One region of the Psychrobacillus sp. 05T411 genome, then DNA from elsewhere that is predicted to be linked to it. Evidence: riboswitches for the same ligand, from Rfam matches in the RefSeq annotation. Region 1 holds a riboswitch; each other region holds the start of a gene.

Region 1 (5,976 bases):
AATAACTATTACATATGGTTTAGTCAATAAAAATCGTAATCCAGTTTTATACATTATAAAAATAGAAAGTAGTAAATTTTACTGGATATGTTAAAGGAAAAGGTTCTTTAATTGTCGTAATTAAGGAATATAGAATCAATTCATTAAGAGGAATTAATACATTGAAAACAATAGGTTTAATCGGGGGGATGAGTTGGGAATCATCAAGTGAATATTACCGTTTAATATAAGTATATATATTTTGAAGGGAATGAAGCGTACATGAATTACAATATCATCTCAACACTAGATGAACAACAAATCATAGAACTTTACGAATTATACAAACAAGAATGGTGGACAGATAAGCGAAAGTTTGAAGACGTGCTAGTAATGCTTGAAAACACAGACATCCTCATTGGAATATGTGAAAATAAAACGAATAGACTCATTGGTTTCATACGTGTTCTTTCAGATTTTGTCTATAAGGCATTAATATTCGATGTTATTATCCACGAAGAGTATCAAGGGAAAGGTTTGGGGAGAATATTGTTAGATCAAGTAATGACACATCCTAAACTTCAATCTGTACAAAGCTTTGAATTGTATTGTAAATCTGACAAAATATCTTTTTATGAAAAATGGGGATTCACTCAAGTAATTGGTGATACTAACTTCATGAGAAAAACGGCCAAATAGAAAGTTTCCACTTTCGATAACGAAGATGTAGTGAAATAGGCAAATAAATAATTTCACTTTTCTTATTCCACAATATCAACTAATCGAAAGAGAACGTTACCTGAATTGGTAACGTTCTCTCAACTAGTACTATTATAGTTTGGAATGTTCGATAGAAGGATAGCCTTTCATTACCAAGAAGGAATGAGGGATCCATCAAATCTTTCTTCGATAAATTGTTTCACTTCTTCGGAACGATACAAATCAACAAATTGTTGAATCACTTCATCGTCTTTTGATTCGCTTCTGACAGCGATAATGTTCACGAATGGAGAATCTTTTGGCTCAATAAAAATCGAGTCATCAGCTGGCGATAAACCAGCATCTATTACGAAGTTCGTGTTGATAGCTGCCGCGTCAAGTTCATTCAATTGACGGGGAATTTGTGCAGCATCAAGTTCAACAAATTGGAAGTTCTTCGTATTCTCTACAATGTCATGGATTGTAGAATTAGTGTCTAGACCTTCTTTGATCTTGATCATACCAGCACTTTCAAATAGCATCAGGGCACGTCCACCTTGAGTCGGGTCATTTGGTAATCCAATTTTCGCACCATCTGGCAGTTCCTTAACATCTTTTACTTGATTGGAGTAAATACCCATTGGGAAAGTGACTGTTTTACCTACAGCTACTAAATCCAAATTCCGGTCTTTTTTCATTTGTTCAAAGAAAGGAATCGTTTGGAAAATATTCATGTCAATTTCTTTCTCGGATAAAGCCACATTGGGCATTACGTAGTCGGAAAACACTTGTAGTTCAATTTTTAGACCATCTTTTTCTGCTAGTTCTTTCACTTTTTCAACGATTTCTTCGTGTGGACCGGCAGTTACGCCAACTGTAAGTACACCGTCACTTAATAAGCCTTCATTTGCTTCCTCTGACTTTTCCTTACCACCGCAAGCCGCGAGTACTGTTAAAACTAAAATGAGTAATCCTGTAAATAACCACTTTTTCATCATTATTCTCCTATCTGTTGTTTTCTAATTTGATATAGAAATAATAAAAACCTCTCAGAAATGAGAGGTTCATTAGCAATTTGAATATATGCAGACGTCCTCTCTCATTTTTCAAAACGAAATCGTTTTGCAGGATTTAGCACCTTTCCATACATAAACATATGGTTGGTTGCCGAGCTTCAACGGGCCAGTCCCTCCGCTACTCTTCATAAGAGATAAATATTATTTCGTTAATGTTAAATACTATACTTGACCATGTTGACTTCGTCAATATAAATTTGAAAGAATTATTGTTTTAATTAGTATTGTTGTATTAATAAGACTATTATATACTTTCTTACACACTAGTGTATGTAAAGTACGAAAATGATAAGATACAAAAAGAGGTGAATGATGATGAACGGACAAAATAGAAAAGAAGTTAAACCAGGGTTAGAAGTATATATCATTTTGAAAAAAGACCAGCGCACAGGCGAAAAAACGAGAGGTATCGTAAAAGACTTATTAACGAATTCCTCTTTCCATCCACATGGCATAAAGGTTCGGTTAACCGACGGACAAGTAGGACGTGTATGTGAAATTATTGAAAAATAAGGAGCGTAAAAATGAACGTAGAATCACAAATACTACAATGGTTTGATCATTTTCACAAATACCCAGAAATAAGCTGGAAGGAATACGAAACAACGAACAAACTCGCAGAAATATTAGATGAGCTACAAATACCTTATCGCCGGTTCGATGATGTAACGGGGTTACTGGCTGAAATTGGAGAAGGTGAGGAAGTCATTGCTGTTCGGGCGGATATCGACGCGCTCTGGCAGGAAGTCGATGGCGAGTTTCGTGCCAATCATTCCTGCGGACACGATGCCAATATTTCTATGGTTTTAGGAGCTTTATTATTACTGAAAGATGAAAAACTAAACAAACGTATCCGCTTTATATTCCAACCTGCAGAAGAAAAAGGAAATGGTGCCAATGCAATGATTGACAGAGGTGCATTAGAAGATGTAACGCATTTATTTGGAGTGCATTTACGACCTATAGAAGAACTTCCTTTTGGAAAAGTTTCATCTGCCATACATCATGGAGCAGCAATGTTCCTGGAAGGGAAAATTAGTGGAATCGATGCGCATGGCGCACGTCCACATCAAGGGAAAAATGCCATAGATGTGACAGTGGCGATTCATCAGGCACTTAAAAATCTTTATTTTTCACCGTTTGAAGCATATTCGGCTAAATTAACGAAAATTCAAGCAGGTGGAGAAAATGCCAATATCATTCCCGGTACTGCAACATTCTCCATTGATGCTCGTGCACAAAAAAATGCTGTTTTATTTCAAATGAAAGACCAAATTGAAAAAGATTTACACGCAATCAAACAACTATTTGATATAGAAATAGAGTGGGAATGGGAAGATATCACACCGGGTGCGGAAGTTTCCAAAGAAGCAGCGGCTATGGCGAGAGAAGGAATTATCGAGGTAGTTGGAATGGGAAGCCTTGCAGAAGAAGTAATTACTTCTGGAAGCGATGACTTTCATTTTTATACGGTTAGACATTCCGAAGTGAAAGCTGCAATGATAGGTATTGGAGCGGATCTTGCACCAGGATTACATCATCCGAATATGACGTTTAACTATGATGCACTTGCAATTGGTGCAAAAGTTATAGCGAAAACGCTTTCAAATAGTGCTAAAAACAATTGACGGTAAAATGATTTAGCTTTAAAATTATCCTATTAGCGACTATTTAACGACAATTCGAAATTGTCTAGACAGTCTTAAGGGGGATATAGTATGGGGGAAAAAGAGAAAGTAGTTTCTAAAAAGGAAATGTCTTTATTATGGGCGATGATTCCATTACTTGTGATGATTTTATGTATGGTTGTTGCAGTCGTTGTTTTAGAACAAGGACCACATATACCGTTGATCATCGGGACGTCCGTTGCTGCATTAGTAGCTTGGAAGCATGGATTTAAGTGGAATGATATTGAAGAAATGATGTACAAGGGGATTAAATTAGCATTACCAGCAGTCGTTATTATTATGTTAGTAGGATTGACGATTGGGGCTTGGATTGGCGGAGGAATAGTCGCTTCCATGGTATATTTTGGCCTAAAAATCATTACTCCGGCCTTTTTCTTAGTAACAATTTGTGTTATTTGTATGATTGTCTCCCTTTCAATAGGTAGTTCTTGGTCTACTATGGGAACTATTGGTGTCGCAGGAATGGGAATTGGGCTGAGTATGGGAATTCCAGCTCCAATCATTGCGGGTGCAATTATCTCAGGATCTTATTTTGGAGATAAGATGTCGCCATTATCAGATACGACCAATTTAGCAGCAGGTTTAACTGGTACTGATTTGTTTGTACATATTCGCCATATGTTGTTTACTACAGTTCCAGGAGTCATTATCGCTTTAACGGTATATGGTTTTCTAGGGATGAAATATAAAGAAAGTAATATTGATCAGGAAAGTATTCAACAAGTCATTCTGATGTTAGAGAAAAGCTTTGTCATTTCTCCATGGTTATTATTGGTGCCAGTTGCTGTAATCGTACTTGTAGTGAAAAAAGTACCAGCAATACCTGCCTTAGTAATAGGAATTATTTTAGGTTCTGTCGCACAAATAGTCGTGCAAGGGGGCAGTCTTTCCGATGCTTTCACAGCACTTCAAAGTGGTTATGTAATTGAAACCGGGAATAAGATGGTAGATGGTCTATTCAATAGCGGCGGATTAGATTCGATGATGTATACCGTATCGATGACAATTGTCGCGATGACTTTTGGAGGGATTTTAGAGTATTCTGGTATGCTGCAATCGATGATGAAACAAATACTTAAACTGGCAAAGTCCGCAGGTTCATTAGTTGCTTCAACGATTATTGCATGCTTTGCTACAAATGCGACATGTTCTGAACAATATATTTCCATCGTTGTACCATCTCGCATGTTTGCTGCTGCTTACACAAAGATGGGATTACATTCGAAAAACCTTTCACGAGCTTTGGAAGATGGCGGAACACTAACGTCTGTCTTTATCCCTTGGAATACTTGTGGTGTCTTTATATTAGGAACTTTAGGGGTTGGGGCATTTGAATACGCTCCGTATGCAATTTTAAACTACGTTGTTCCACTTCTATCCATTGGATATGCAGTAACTGGATTTACAATTCAAAAATTATCAAAAGCAGAAATAGTAGCCATGCAACAAAAAGAAACAGTGGAAGCGTAAAAGGAAAAGGAAAGTTCAGCATGATTGAACTTTCCTTTTCATCAATAAGTAGGGAAGTTGAACTCGTAAATAGAACGGGGGCGTCCTTGTTGGTAAGTCATTTCTTCTCCAATAATACGTGCATATCCTTGATCTACTAGCTTTTTCAACAAACGTTCCGTTGTACGCCTACTTACCTGTAAATAGATTTCTAAATCATATGCTGTAAATTCAATTGAGCCATGCGAGCGACTAAATTGCATGATTTTAGATAAATTTGCCGGACTTAATGTTGTTTCTTTTGCTATTTTCACCAGTTTAGGATCATTTGTTTTGAGTTGTATTTGCTGTTGACGATTAGGATATGGGCCAAGTAGTTCTTTATGATCGGTTATTAAGTAAGCGGTGTTCGCAGCTGTATACGGCAAGGCATCTTTTGCATTTTGTGTTGCTTCTATAACCGTCTTTCCGTAGCCGAACGCAATTTTGATAGGTCTTTTAGCAAGGTCAAACCAATGTTGAATTGTATTATTTTCAAGCGCTATTTCCACATTACCTTGGGTTGAAAAGAACGTATATAAATGATTATCTGTTTGAACAAAGTTTGCTTGAATAGTATTAGCTATTTTCTTTAGCACTTCTTCTGAAATTACTTCATTTGATTGGATGTATCCAATAGCAATTTTTGCAGATTCGCTTTTTACTAAAAGCGCCATTGACTTTGCTTCTTCTAGTCCTTTTAAAATTGAGTTTTTAGAATCTAGCATTCGAATGACAGGAACCTTATTGTCTTGTAATGCATGAAAAACGGCGTGAATACTCGTAATTGAGAGGGAAGTTTTTCCGCTATGGTATAATTTTTTGTGAAAATTTACGACTTCTTCTAATTCAAAGGTTGGGTCAATGGTTAGCATATGTGGATATTGTTCCGACTGCCCGATGTCCTCCAATACGTTTTGTATTAACCGTGGTTCGATTAAATCAATGGAAAGCTGTTCAATAGGAATATTATGAGAAAAATAAACGGATAATAAGGTTGTAGTAATCACCGTTTCATCCTGTTTTAAATAATGGGTCGGTACAGG
Region 2 (6,859 bases), on a different contig from region 1:
ATTCACCGTCAGTTACTGATTGAAGACCCGCTTCTTTTTGTTTGACAACAAGTTTCGTAATTTCTTCGTCTTCAATTTGTTTTAATTGATTTGCAGTAATTTCATTATTTTCAAATTGTGTACGTGCTTCTTTTAAACGTGTTGGTCGTAAAAAACTACCTACGTGATCTGCACGAAATGGTGCTTTTTGGATTAATTGTTTTGTCATGTTAAATTCCTACTTTCTGTTTTATATTAGATGCGATTGCTAGTGCTTGGTCGAAGTCTGCGATTAGATCGTCTACATGCTCCAGACCAACAGAGAACCTTAAAAGGCCATCTGTAATTCCTCTTTTTTCACGTTCATCCTTAGGTATTGCAGCATGAGACATGGTAGCAGGGTAGGAAAGAATGGATTCGACTCCACCAAGACTTACTGCGAAAACTGGAATTTGAAGGCTTTCTGTAAAAGCTTTCGCTGTTTCCCTGTCCGGAAGTTGGAAAGATAATACTGCCCCTGGACTTTTCGATTGTTTAGCATGAATCTCGTATCCGGGATGTGTAGCTAAGCCTGGGTATAACACTTCCTCCACTAAAGGATGATTAGTTAAATAGGTCGCAAGTTTTTGTGCTGACTCGGTTGATTGCGTCAAGCGTGCCCCCATTGTTTTAATGCCTTGAATTAATGAAAAAGAATCTTGTGCCCCTAAAATGGCACCGAAAGAGTTTTGGATAAATCCTAATCGATTTCCAAGTTCCTCATCTTTTGTAACAGCTAGCCCAGCAATTATATCGCTATGGCCAGATAAAAATTTCGTAGCACTATGTAAAACGATATCCACACCTAGATCAAGCGGACGTTGATAAAGAGGGGTCATGAAAGTGTTGTCTAGAAAGGTCAAACAATCATTTGCTTTTGCAAGTGCCACAATTGCATCGATATCGGTAATACCTAATCGTGGGTTTGCAGGTGTCTCGATATAAAGGACTTTCGTATTTGGACGAATCGCTTTTTCAACTGCTGCTGCATTTGTAAAATCGGCAAATGTATGGTCAATGCCGAATCTTGGTAAAACTACTGTGATGAAACGATAAGTGCCTCCATATACTTCTTCTGTTACAACGATATGATCGCCAGAAGAAAGAAGCATTAAAGCAGAGGAGATTGCCGCAATCCCAGAAGCAAAAGCAAAACCTCTTGTGCCACCTTCTAATTCTGCGATCGTTTTTTCAAGGGCGTCTCTTGTCGGGTTGCCGGATCTACTGTAGTCGTATGGTCCAAAGCTATCAAAACTTTCTTGGTGGAACGTAGAAGATAAATAGATTGGTACATTTACTGCACCTGTTTTTTGTTCATAATTCCCACGTGTGGAAGCAGTGATTAAGCTAGTTTCTAAACTTTCTTTAACAGTACTCATGAATGAATCACATCCCTTTCTAATTTTGCAAAAACTTGTTTCAAATCCGCAATTATATCTTCTGCTTCTTCCACTCCAACTGAGAAGCGTAGCAAACTATTATCCACACCTCGTGCAATACGTTCATCTTCTGGAATTTCAGCATGCGTTTGCGTAGCAGGGTATGTAATAAAGCTTTCGACACCACCCAAACTTTCCGCGAAAACGATTAATTGAAGGTTTTTTAAAAAAGGTCCAACCCATTCGCTTTTTTGTAAGCGGAACGAAAGCATGCCACCAATTCCAGGGTAAAGAACATCCTTTATAGCCGTTTCATTTCGCAAAAATTCCACGATTTTCTTCGCATTAGCATCATGCTGTTTCATGCGTAAGTGGAGTGTTTTTAAACCGCGTATTAATAACCATGAATCGAAAGGGGAGAGAACTGCTCCTATTGCATTATGATTTATAAGTAATTTTTCGCTAAGTGTTTTCCCTTTAGTTACAACAAGACCAGCCAGCACATCATTATGCCCACCAATATATTTCGTTGCGCTATGCATCACAATGTCTGCCCCTAGTTCTATTGGGCGTCGTAAATAAGGAGTTAAGAACGTATTATCCACAATCAGTAGTAATTGATACTTTTTGGCCAAGACGCTGTATTGTGCAATATCAATATCTTGCATAAGTGGATTTGTAGGCGTTTCAATAAAAATTGCTTTTGTGTTTTTCGTTATTAATGCTTCTACTTCTGCGACGGAGTCAAATTTAGCGTAAGACGTGCAAATATTGTAAGCGTCGGCATATTGATCGAACAGGCGATATGTTCCTCCATAAAGGTCATCGGGCGCAATAAGCTCGTCTCCAGATCGGAAAAGCGACAATATTAACTGGATTGCTGCCATACCCGAGCCACAGGCAAAGCCGGCATCTCCGCCTTCTAGTTTGGCAATTCCTTCTTCTAAAATTGCGCGCGTTGGATTTTTTGTACGTGTGTAGTCGTACCCAGTAGATTGGCCAAGCCCAGCATGTATATAAGCTGTTGATAGATGAATAGGTGGATTGACGGCACCTGTCAGCGGGTCACTATGATTTCCTAATTGAACTAATTCGGTTTCTAAAGATTTTTTTGTCATGAATAATCATCCTTTTCAAATAAAATAAAAAGAGGATTCCCTGTAAGAAGAGAATCCTCAAAAAAATTGAAGTTTGTCTTCTTATCTTCTAGACGGAGTACGTCTATTGGAGTTAGCACCATACCTAAACTTGGCTGGTTGCTGAGACATCTTCGGGCCAATCCCTCCGTCTCTCTGGATAAGAAATAAAATATGAAATTTTCAAAATCTTGAATTTCAATTAGTTTACCATGGTAAGTAAATTAATACAAGATGTATTTTATACGGGTGAAGTTAACTATTTTATACCGGTTTCGTTCATCAAGAAAAAACATGAATTGTACGTATGTGTTTCAATTCACTTTTTAGGGACACTGCGACGTAGTGCGTTGAATAAAGTGTCCGCTGTGATTTTCGCTGCAGGACGGACGCTTTCCACGGGGTGAGCGATGAGCCTTCACCGCCGCTTGCGCGTACGTTGTGAAGTCTCATCATGCTCACTTAATCCCGTTGGAGTCGCCACCTGCAGCGAAAATCAATGGAAATTGCCCAATTATCCATACCATCCCGTTAAAAAACAAAATTTCAACCAGTTTTTCCATTGCATGCATCCAATAAATGGCTTAGGGCAACCAACCGATGACTGGGAGCAACCAGTTCTACTACGAAAGCAACTAAATCAACACGAGAGCAACCAAATTACTCGTGAAAGCAACCAATTCTCAAAATGGCTCTTTACTCGATGTGAGACAACTATAATTCTTACATATTATAGGAATTATATGTCTTAAAGCCCGTCAAACACGCCTGGCCGGCATCTACTCGACTGGTTTGTCGTGTTCAGCTGCCTTATTGTCGCGTTCGCAGTGGATATTGTCTCGTTCAACCATTTATTGTTAATTTCAGATACTGATAAGTAAGTAAGTACCATTGATTTTCGCTGCAGACGTCGACTCCTGCCGGATGAGTGGGCTAATGAGACATCTTAGGCGTACGCCTAAGGGCGGCGGGGATGGCTCATCGCTCACCCGGCGGAAAGCGTACGACTGTAGCGAAAATCCTAGCGGTCACCCAATAGGTCTTTTACCACGCAGTGTCCCAATAATAAGCACAAATTAGTTCTCGATGATCCATTGAAAAAGAGGAAACTAGCGACGCATGTGAATTTAGTTCTTACATTTTCGGTATTGCAACCCAATGATCTTTTGATACTTCTACTAGTTCTGAGTTTTGCAATTGATATTTGTCCTTCCCGGTATCCTCTTCCATAAGGGTCCGCTTTTTCTTTGCTTCGACTTTCGGATCGGGTATTGGAATAGCAGATAACAATGCCTTCGTATATGGATGCTGTGGGTTGGCATATAATTCTTCGCTTTCCGCAAGCTCTACGATTTTTCCTGCATACATCACCGCAACTCTATCACTAATATGCTTAACCATGGATAAATCATGCGCGATAAAAAGATAAGTAAGCCCTAAACGATGTTGAAGATCCTCTAATAATTCAACTATTTGTGATTGAATGGATGCATCTAGCGCGGCAAGGGGTTCGTCGCAAACGATAAAATCAGGTTCTACCGCAAGTGCCCGGGCAATTCCAATTCTTTGACGCTGACCGCCGGAAAACTCATGTGGATAACGCATCGCATGACTTGGTTCTAATCCTACCATCACAAGTAATTCTTCCACTCTCTTTTTGCGTTCTTCCTTATTTTTACTTAAACGATGTATATCTAATGCCTGCCCAATAATATCCAATACTTTAAAGCGCGGGTTAAGGGATGAATATGGATCTTGGAAAATCATTTGCATATGGCGGCGCATTGTTGTCATTTCCTCTTTGTTAAGCCGGTTAATAGCCATGCCTTGATATAATATGTCTCCGTCAGTCGGTTCATGAAGACGTAAAATAGCACGTCCTGTAGTTGATTTACCCGAGCCGGATTCACCTACTAAACCTAAAGTTTCTCCTGGTTTTATAAAAAAGCTAATATTATCCACAGCTTTAAGTACATTCCCTTTTCCAACTTGGAAATGCTGTTTCAGCGATTTTACGTCCAGTAATGGTTTTCCTTCTTCGATTTCATGTGAACGTAAAGAAGGGCGTTTTGGTTTTTTCTTCTCATCCAAGCGAGGAAGAGCATTTAGCAATCTTTTTGTGTATGTATGTTTGGGACTTTCAAAAATTTCTTCTGTTGTTCCTGTTTCCACAATTTTTCCATCTTTCATGACAGCTACACGGTCGCACATACCTGCAACGACCCCTAAATCATGGGTGATAAGAATGATGGAGGTGCCAAAACGTTTTTGCATATCTTTCATGAGATTTAATATTTGTGCTTGAATGGTTACATCAAGGGCAGTCGTTGGCTCATCCGCTATGAGAAGTGCAGGACGACAAGCTAAAGCGATTGCAATCATAGCACGTTGGCGCATGCCCCCAGAGAACTCATGTGGATATTGATTGAAACGTTCTTCACTGTTTTTTATACCAACGAGCTTCAATAGTTCGATTGTTTGTTTTTTCGCTTCTTTTTTGGAAAGTTTTTGATGTTTTATTAAACTCTCCGCTATTTGTTTACCTATTCGAATAGTAGGATTAAGAGAGGTCATTGGGTCTTGGAAAATCATACTTATATGGCGTCCGCGGATATTCTCCATTTCTTTCTCCGTTTTATGTACTAGACTTTCTCCGAGAAATTCAATTTCTCCATTTTTCATAAAGGAGGGAGGGGACGGTAAAAGCCGCATGATGGATCTTGCAGTGACACTTTTTCCACTGCCGGATTCTCCAACAATACCAAGTGTTTCCCCTTTTTTTACTTCAAAACTTACACCTTGTACAGCTTCAAATTCTTTGTCACTCGTTAGAAATGAGACACTTAAATCATTTACCTTTAAAACCGTCTCCAACTAAAACACCTACCTAATTATTTTATGTAATTTATATGGAATGCCATTGACTTAATAAAAGTTCGAATCTATACTATACAATACCACTCGGATTTATACAATAAGAGGGAGGAGGAATATTGCGGTGGAAACAAAAAGCCAATCATTGTATAAATTAGGCTTTTCTGAAGTGCTTATCTATACATACGGAAAGATGGTACAGCGGAATACATTTAACTATTTATTGTTCATACTAGGTTTTCCTGTACATCTAATAACTCTTCTTTTCTATCGATCAAAACAGAAAAAAGATACATATTATTCAATCCTAGAAGAAATAAAAGCATCTTTCATCGCATCTGGAATAGAAAATGAATGGAGAAATGAATATAAGGAACAGTATATCCGTAAGCAAGCTTTTTTTAACAGGCAAGTAAAGGAACAAGAAATGAATGATGAAATAAATAAGCTTGTAGAAGAAAGATTTACGAAGGAACTAAAAGAAAAAGCAAATGAAATAAGTGAACAAAAAGGGATTAGGCAGCTAACATATCATACATATTTTCAAAGTTTGCTTGAAAAACCATTCTTTTTATTACTAACTTTCATTCCAGGAATTTTAATGTATTTGTTACTTGTGATCTATAGCAATGCGTATGTGCAATTTATTTTTGAACGATTAATTATGAGTGTCTTTGTTATAGCGGGAGTTTCTATTTTAGTATTTACGATTTTGTATTTATCACCATTCGATTCAGCGGCGAACTTACTCGGTGAGGCAGCTACAAAAGAGCAAATTGCCGCGTTCAATCAAATGCATGGATTGGATCTACCGTATTTGTCCCAACTATGGAATGCACTAAAAGGAATTGCAACGTTCAATTTGGGAGCTTCCTTTACGGGCAATGAAGATGTAGCAACTAGTATAGCGAATAAATTTCCGATAACATTAATCATTGCAGTTCTTTCCTTGTTAATGGCAGTAGTAATAGCGATTCCAGTTGGAATTATTTCTGCAACAAGACAGAATTCCTTTTTGGATTATTCCTTTATGTTCATTGCATTAATAGGATTATCAATTCCTAATTTTTGGCAAGGACTCATTTTTATATTAAATTTCTCGATTAAGCTGCAATGGCTTCCAGCGACTTATAGTCCGCAAAACTGGTTATCTATTATTATGCCAGTTATTGTGCTAGGTACTGGTCTTACTGCATCCGTCGCTAGAATGACGAGATCCTCCATGTTAGAAATCATTAATGAAGACTATATCATTACAGCAAAAGCAAAAGGACTTAATGAGCGACAGGTACTTTGGAAACATGCTGTAGGGAATGCAATGATTCCGATTATTACAGTTATTGGTTTGCTTTTCGGGGGAATGCTCGGGGGAGCGGCGGTAACGGAGAAAGTATTCAATATTAGCGGGATTGGAAGTTATATAGTGGATAAGCAATTTATCCCTGATATTCC
Region 3 (6,859 bases), on a different contig from region 1:
TTCGAAGGAGTTTCTACAATAATATTTCGAATAATATGTTGGTTTTGCATGTTATATCTCCTTTAAACTCACTTTTTCGACCACTCGATTATAACATAAAAAAACCCCTCATTCATAAGGAATGAAGGAATCTTTCTTATATTAAGAGAATAAAAGTCTTTCTAATGCTAAAGGTTCTATATATTGACCATCTTTATATACACGCATATTCCCACCTGAAATTTCATCGATTAGAATTATTTCATTTGTTTTGGCATCACGGCCGAACTCCAGTTTAATATCGTATAAATCTAACCCTTTTATTGCTAAATCCTCTTTCACTAATTGAGAAATTTGTTTGGTTAAAGTTTGTAATATTTCATATTCCTCTTCTGAAAGAATAGAAAGCATGGAAAGGGCTTGTTTCGAGATTGGCGGATCTTGACGCTCGTCGTCTTTAATCGTTACTTCCACAAATGCATCTAAAGGTTGTCCCTCTTCACAATATGCTCCATATCTACGTAAAAAGCTTCCGACAGCTTTAAAGCGGCAAATAACTTCAAGTCCTTTACCAAAAACTTTCGCTTCTTTTACAGTCATTGTAGATTCTTCGATATTAGAATCGATAAAATGGGTTGGTATTTCTTTTTCCATTAACTTTTGAAAGAAATAAGTAGTCATGCGTAGTCCTGCTTTTCCAGCGCCTTCTATTGTTAAGCCGACCGTATTGGCACCGGGATCAAAGACACCATTTTCACCAGTTACATCATCTTTAAATTTTAATAAAACATCCCCATTATCCAGCTTGTAAACGTCTTTTGTTTTACCTTGATAGGTAAGATTCATTTGCAACTTCCTCCTTCAATTAACTACGCCTTATTTTACACCTAAAAGACATATTCAAACAATATACCCGATAGATCTTAGTACATTATTTATAAATGAATGCGAGTAGGCAAAAATTTCTTCTCGTTCCGGTTCTTGATGGAGATCATGAAAACAATTTTTCCATTCTTTATACTGATACTCAGAAAGTGTTTGTTTTTTTAACCAACTAATTGTTGCCTTCGTATCCGTAATTTTATCTCGTTCTCCCGTCATTAACAAAATCGGAACATTGGGAACAGACTCTTCCGACTGTACGACCGTTTTCATCAATGTTTGCAATTCTTTATACCAGTCATTGGTAACGAGCGTACTATATGCTGGATCCTCGACAAATTGGCGGAATACTTCATAGTTTCTTGTTAATTCATTTAACTCAATCTCATGGTTAATCTTTTGCGGGACGGATAATTTTGCTAGTGCATTTGTCCATTTAGACGGCATTTTTTTTAGGTGAAGCCATGGAGATGTTAGAATTACCCCTGCATATTCCAATTCTAGTTTGCGCATCACTCTTATTAATAATGTTGCCCCTAGCCCATGTCCCATTAAAAAAATTGGTAAATCATATGTTACTGCAACTTGGAGTGCCTGTTTTATATATTCTTTATACAATTCAAAAGACTCATCATGTAGCCCTTTTGCTTTTTTTAGTTCACCATGACCAGGTAAATCCCCCATAACGATATGGCAATTAGAGCTTCTTAATTTTTCAATTAGCCAAGCATATCTACGATGGTGTTCATATGCACTATGTACGAGGATGATTACTGCCTTTGGTTTTTCTTCTGCTTCCCATTTCCACATGAACAGCACACCTTCCTGTTTTGTTTCATTTTTTGTGTTTGTTTGTTACGATTAATTATATTCTATTTTAATAAAGGGTGTGTATTTATTGATTTATCCTTATAAAGACAAAATTCCATCGATTGATGAATCTGCTTTTATAGCTGATTATGTCACAATAACAGGCGATGTGACAATCGGTCCGGAGTCTACAATTTGGTTCAATACGGTAATTAGAGGGGACGTTGCTCCTACGATTATTGGTCGTAAAGTAAGTATTCAAGATTTAAGTTGCCTTCATCAAAGTCCAAATAAGCCACTCATTATCGAGGACGAAGTAACGATTGGGCATCAAGCAACTTTACATAGTTGTATCGTTCGAAAAGGTGCATTAGTTGGGATGGGTTCCATTATTTTAGATGGTGCCGAAATCGGAGAAGGTGCATTTATCGGAGCAGGAAGTCTTGTACCTCCTGGCAAGAAAATTCCGCCTGGTTCACTAGCATTTGGAAATCCCGCAAAAGTAGTACGAGAGCTTAATGATGCTGATAAAGAAGATATGCAGCGCATTATTCGAAAGTATGTGGAAAAAGGCGAGTATTATAAATCGTTGCAGAGATAAAGGCTAAGAGCGCCACTCGTGTGGCAACATCCTGTTGGCCCCGGCAGGAATCGCTACCTGCAGCGAAAATCAATGAAAATTGCTTACTTACTCAGCATCGACTCGCTAAAAACAAAATTTTATACAGTTTTTTCTAATGCGAATCCAGGAAATGGCTTAGGGCAACCAACCGATCATTGAAAGCAACTAGTACTATGTTGAAAGCAACTAAATCAGCACGAGAGCAACCAAAACACTAGTGAAAGCAACCAATTTTTAAAATAGCAAGTTTACTTGGATTGAGACGCCCATGACTGTGACGCATTATTTATAAATGTTGCGCGTTTGAATGGCAACGTTGCGCAAATGACCTACAATGTTGCGTGTAACGACTAGGATTTTGCGCATTTTTGATCTTATATTCTTATCTAGCTAAATAGTGGGAATCATTTTGCCGTAGCTGGTCGTGCCACATGAGCCAAAGTCATGAACCCACTTGCGTGTAACACGAGTAGGTTCATGGGAGGTGCGACAAACGCGAAGGTTAGCAGGAACTCACTAAGTAGCATTATACCTATTTCATATACATTATAAAAAATGTCTTATCTTATGTTACCTGAAAACAGTTATCTACTATAGTTTTATAGAAAAAAAAAGCCACCACTTTTAAAAAGTGATGGCTTTTCTTATTACTTATAATCCTGCTTTTTCTTTTAAAGCGTCTGCTTTATCTGTTTTTTCCCATGGCGCGTCGATGTCTGTACGACCGAAGTGACCATAAGCTGCAGTTGGTTTGTAAATTGGACGACGTAGGTCTAGCATTTTAATAATGCCTGCTGGACGAAGGTCAAATAGTTCACGAATGTAAGCTACTAATTGTGCCTCTTCTACTTTTCCAGTTCCAAATGTATCAACAGCGATCGATACAGGTTGAGCTACTCCAATAGCATAAGCTAATTGTACTTCGCAACGGTCTGCAAGTCCTGCAGCGACAATGTTTTTTGCTACATAACGAGCAGCATATGCAGCGGAACGGTCTACTTTCGTTGGATCTTTACCAGAGAAAGCACCGCCTCCATGACGAGCGTAACCACCGTAAGTATCTACGATAATTTTACGACCTGTTAAACCTGCATCCCCTTGAGGTCCACCGATTACAAAACGGCCAGTTGGGTTGATAAAGTATTTTGTATTTTCATCGATTAAATGAGCAGGAACAATCGGCTTGATCACTACTTCTTTTAAATCTTTTTGAATTTGTTCTAGCGTAATTTCTGGATGATGTTGCGTAGAAATAACAATCGTATCAATACGAACTGGATTATTATTCTCATCATACTCCACTGTTACTTGTGTTTTACCATCTGGGCGTAAGTAGTCTAATGTTTCATCTTTACGCACTTGGGCTAAACGACGTGACAGCTTATGCGCTAAACTAATTGGAAGTGGCATAAGTTCAGGTGTTTCATTACATGCGTAACCAAACATTAAACCTTGGTCCCCTGCTCCAATTGCTTCGATATCTGAATCCGTCATAGATCCTTCACGAGCTTCTAACGCTTGGTCAACACCCATAGCAATATCAACAGACTGCTCATCAATTGCAGTCAATACTGCAGATGTTTCTGAGTCAAAACCATATTTAGCACGAGTGTAACCAATTTCTTTAATAGTAGAACGTACTACTTTTGGGATATCTACATAAGTAGACGTTGTAATTTCTCCTGCAACTAAAACAAGACCTGTTGTTACACTTGTTTCACAAGCAACACGTGCATTTGGATCTTCTGTTAAAATAGCATCTAATATAGCATCCGAAATTTGATCGCAAATTTTGTCTGGATGCCCTTCTGTAACTGATTCCGACGTAAATAATCGGCGTTGTGTCATAGAATATTCCTCCTATATCCTGCGAGATTTCTCTCAAGAATTGATACGGTACTCATTCCCATGTCAAGCCATTTCAAATGGATTAAACTTGAAGCCGTTTCGGACTTGGCACACAAGGATAAAGGGCGATGTTATATAAAAAAACCTTTCACTCACGTAAATGTACATGAGGAAAGGTATTAATTTCATAAGCACCTTTCACTCTTATCAATCAAGGAATCACACCTTGTCTCAGGTTGGGCACCTTTGTAATAAAAAAAATTACAGGTTGCCGGGTTTCATAGGGCCTGACCCCTCCACCAGCTCGGGATAAGAGTATCCGTTCAATAAAACATCATACGGAAACTCCGTACAAAAGTCAATAATTTTTTAGTGCCTATTAGAAAAGATAAAAAAATAATACATTAATTAGTGTAGACTATTTAACTTAATGTGTTATACTAATTCACATATAAACGAAAAATTCCTCCACCCTTGAGGAAATAATGAAAAAAGGATGGTAAATACAATATGAATTCAATCGATACGGTGAGTGAACTGAACGAATTGCTAGCTGGAAACAATATTAGCGTACAATTATCAGTGCCGCAACTTGTGGAAAAAGCAACATCTAGAGGAGAAGCTATTTTAACTTCTACAGGTGCTGTAAAAGCAGAAACAGGTAAATATACAGGCCGTTCCCCACAAGATAAATATATCGTAGAAGAACCTATCTCTAAAGACAAAATCGATTGGGGTTCCGTAAACCAACCTATCTCTTCTGAAATTTTTGACGCACTATATAAAAAAGTAACGAACTATTTAAAAGAACAAGAAGAATTATTTGTCTTTAAAGGATTCGCAGGAGCAGATAAAGAATCCCGTCTTGGCATTCAAGTGATTAATGAATTTGCATGGCATAATTTATTTGCACATCAATTATTCATCCGCCCTACGGAAGAAGAACTGTCAACACATCAAGCAGATTTCACCATTGTAAGTGCACCAAACTTCAAAGCTGATCCAGCTATCGATGGCACTAAATCAGAAACATTCATCATCGTTTCTATGGAAAAGCGTATCGTATTAATCGGTGGAACGGAATATGCTGGTGAAATGAAAAAATCCATCTTCTCTATTATGAACTATTTGTTACCAGAACAAAACATTTTTCCGATGCATTGTTCAGCAAACGTTGGAGAAGCAGGAGATGTTGCATTATTCTTCGGTTTATCTGGAACAGGGAAAACGACTCTTTCTGCAGATGCAGGACGTAAGCTAATCGGAGATGACGAGCACGGATGGTCGGATAATGGCGTATTTAATATCGAAGGTGGCTGCTACGCTAAATGTATCGACTTAACTCGTGAAAACGAACCACAAATCTTTGATGCTATTACATTCGGAACAGTTTTAGAGAATGTAGTTGTGGATTTAGAAACTCGCGTTGCCAACTATGCAGATGATTCATTAACAGAAAATACACGTGCGGCATACCAAATTCAAAATATCGAAAACATTGTAGACCCTTCCATTGCTGGTCATCCAAATACAATTGTTTTCTTAACAGCTGATGCATTTGGCGTGTTGCCTCCAATTAGTAAATTAACGAAAGAACAAGCAATGTACCACTTTTTAAGTGGGTTTACATCGAAACTTGCAGGAACAGAACGTGGAATCACATCGCCACAGCCAGCATTTTCTACTTGCTTCGGCTCCCCTTTCTTACCATTGCATGCGACTGTTTACGCAGAAATGCTTGGGAAGAAAATTGATGAACACGGTGCACAAGTTTTCCTTGTAAATACTGGATGGACTGGTGGAGAATACGGTGTTGGTAGCCGTATGAAACTTGCTTACACTCGTACGATGGTTCGTGCAGCGATTGATGGAAAGTTAAGAAATGCAGAAACTACGATAGATCCAGTATTTGGTCTTGCAATTCCTACAGAAATTGAAGGAGTACCTACTGAAGTGCTTATCCCACGTAATGCTTGGGAAGATCAAGCAGCATATGATGTAAAAGCAACGGAACTTGCACAATCTTTCCGTGAAAACTTTAAAAAATTCGGTACCGTATCTGAAGACATCTCGCTTAAAGGCGGTCCATTAGCTTAATAAAATAAAAAAGGATGTCCCATACAATTGGTGACATCCTTTTTTAATTAATCTGCATTCTCATCATAAAAACTCGTTGAGGCAGATGAAGCGAATATGGATATGAATTTTTCGGCTTCTTCTTCATCCACTTTATATAAAATAATTTCCGAACCATAATGACCAATTTCTAATCGCTCGTCCCCTGCCTTATTAAAAAACATTTTGAACCATTTTAAACCACCTTTAGGATCAATGGAGTTATTTCGAAAAAATGTACGATTTTCCTCATTTAAATTAATCGTTATTACTTTTACAAGGCCCTCATTTATAGAAGAAGTCGACCGTGGTTTCAGTTCATCAATTACCGCGACTTCCTCCTTCCAGCTTTGGATAATGACATCATCGATTTCATTTGTATACAAATCCCATAGATTCGTCCAAAAGCTTGTATCCGAAGCGAAAGATGATTTTCCATCTATACTCATCGACTCCGTTGTGACAATCACATTTCCCAATTTCAAACTCCTCTCTGCAACTTCATCCACCTACATGCATCTTTCACTACTTGCCGATTTACTTGACTTGGGAAAAAATGTGTAAATTCAGGATAATACCATGTTTCTACTATTTTATTGTTCC

The links. A riboswitch is a leader RNA that binds a small molecule or an ion and turns the genes downstream of it on or off. The one in region 1 is predicted to bind S-adenosylmethionine.
Region 2: another riboswitch for S-adenosylmethionine. It lies ahead of AC1DFT_RS06155 (methionine biosynthesis PLP-dependent protein); the one in region 1 lies ahead of AC1DFT_RS09940 (MetQ/NlpA family ABC transporter substrate-binding protein).
Region 3: another riboswitch for S-adenosylmethionine. It lies ahead of metK (methionine adenosyltransferase); the one in region 1 lies ahead of AC1DFT_RS09940 (MetQ/NlpA family ABC transporter substrate-binding protein).

The regions. Positions count from the first base shown of each region.
Region 1 is NZ_JBFTLO010000009.1:127,957-133,932, reverse strand. It holds partial or broken gene AC1DFT_RS09950 (aspartate racemase) at 162-227, shown strand; gene AC1DFT_RS09945 (GNAT family N-acetyltransferase) at 262-678, shown strand; gene AC1DFT_RS09940 (MetQ/NlpA family ABC transporter substrate-binding protein) at 849-1,673, opposite strand; SAM riboswitch class I at 1,775-1,888, opposite strand; gene AC1DFT_RS09935 (YwbE family protein) at 2,070-2,267, shown strand; gene AC1DFT_RS09930 (amidohydrolase) at 2,279-3,382, shown strand; gene nhaC (Na+/H+ antiporter NhaC) at 3,473-4,912, shown strand; gene AC1DFT_RS09920 (hypothetical protein) at 4,954-5,976, opposite strand, start outside.
Region 2 is NZ_JBFTLO010000006.1:13,511-20,369, reverse strand. It holds gene AC1DFT_RS06165 (5-methyltetrahydropteroyltriglutamate--homocysteine S-methyltransferase) at 1-208, opposite strand, end outside; gene metC (cystathionine beta-lyase) at 210-1,397, opposite strand; gene AC1DFT_RS06155 (methionine biosynthesis PLP-dependent protein) at 1,394-2,515, opposite strand; SAM riboswitch class I at 2,594-2,700, opposite strand; gene AC1DFT_RS06150 (ABC transporter ATP-binding protein) at 3,668-5,407, opposite strand; gene AC1DFT_RS06145 (ABC transporter permease subunit) at 5,601-6,859, shown strand, end outside.
Region 3 is NZ_JBFTLO010000014.1:52,532-59,390, forward strand. It holds gene AC1DFT_RS12790 (NAD-dependent malic enzyme) at 1-50, opposite strand, end outside; gene AC1DFT_RS12795 (phosphoribosylaminoimidazolesuccinocarboxamide synthase) at 142-825, opposite strand; gene AC1DFT_RS12800 (alpha/beta hydrolase) at 880-1,671, opposite strand; gene AC1DFT_RS12805 (gamma carbonic anhydrase) at 1,760-2,272, shown strand; gene metK (methionine adenosyltransferase) at 2,945-4,141, opposite strand; SAM riboswitch class I at 4,343-4,457, opposite strand; gene pckA (phosphoenolpyruvate carboxykinase (ATP)) at 4,652-6,238, shown strand; gene AC1DFT_RS12820 (hypothetical protein) at 6,286-6,735, opposite strand; gene AC1DFT_RS12825 (alpha/beta hydrolase family protein) at 6,738-6,859, opposite strand, start outside.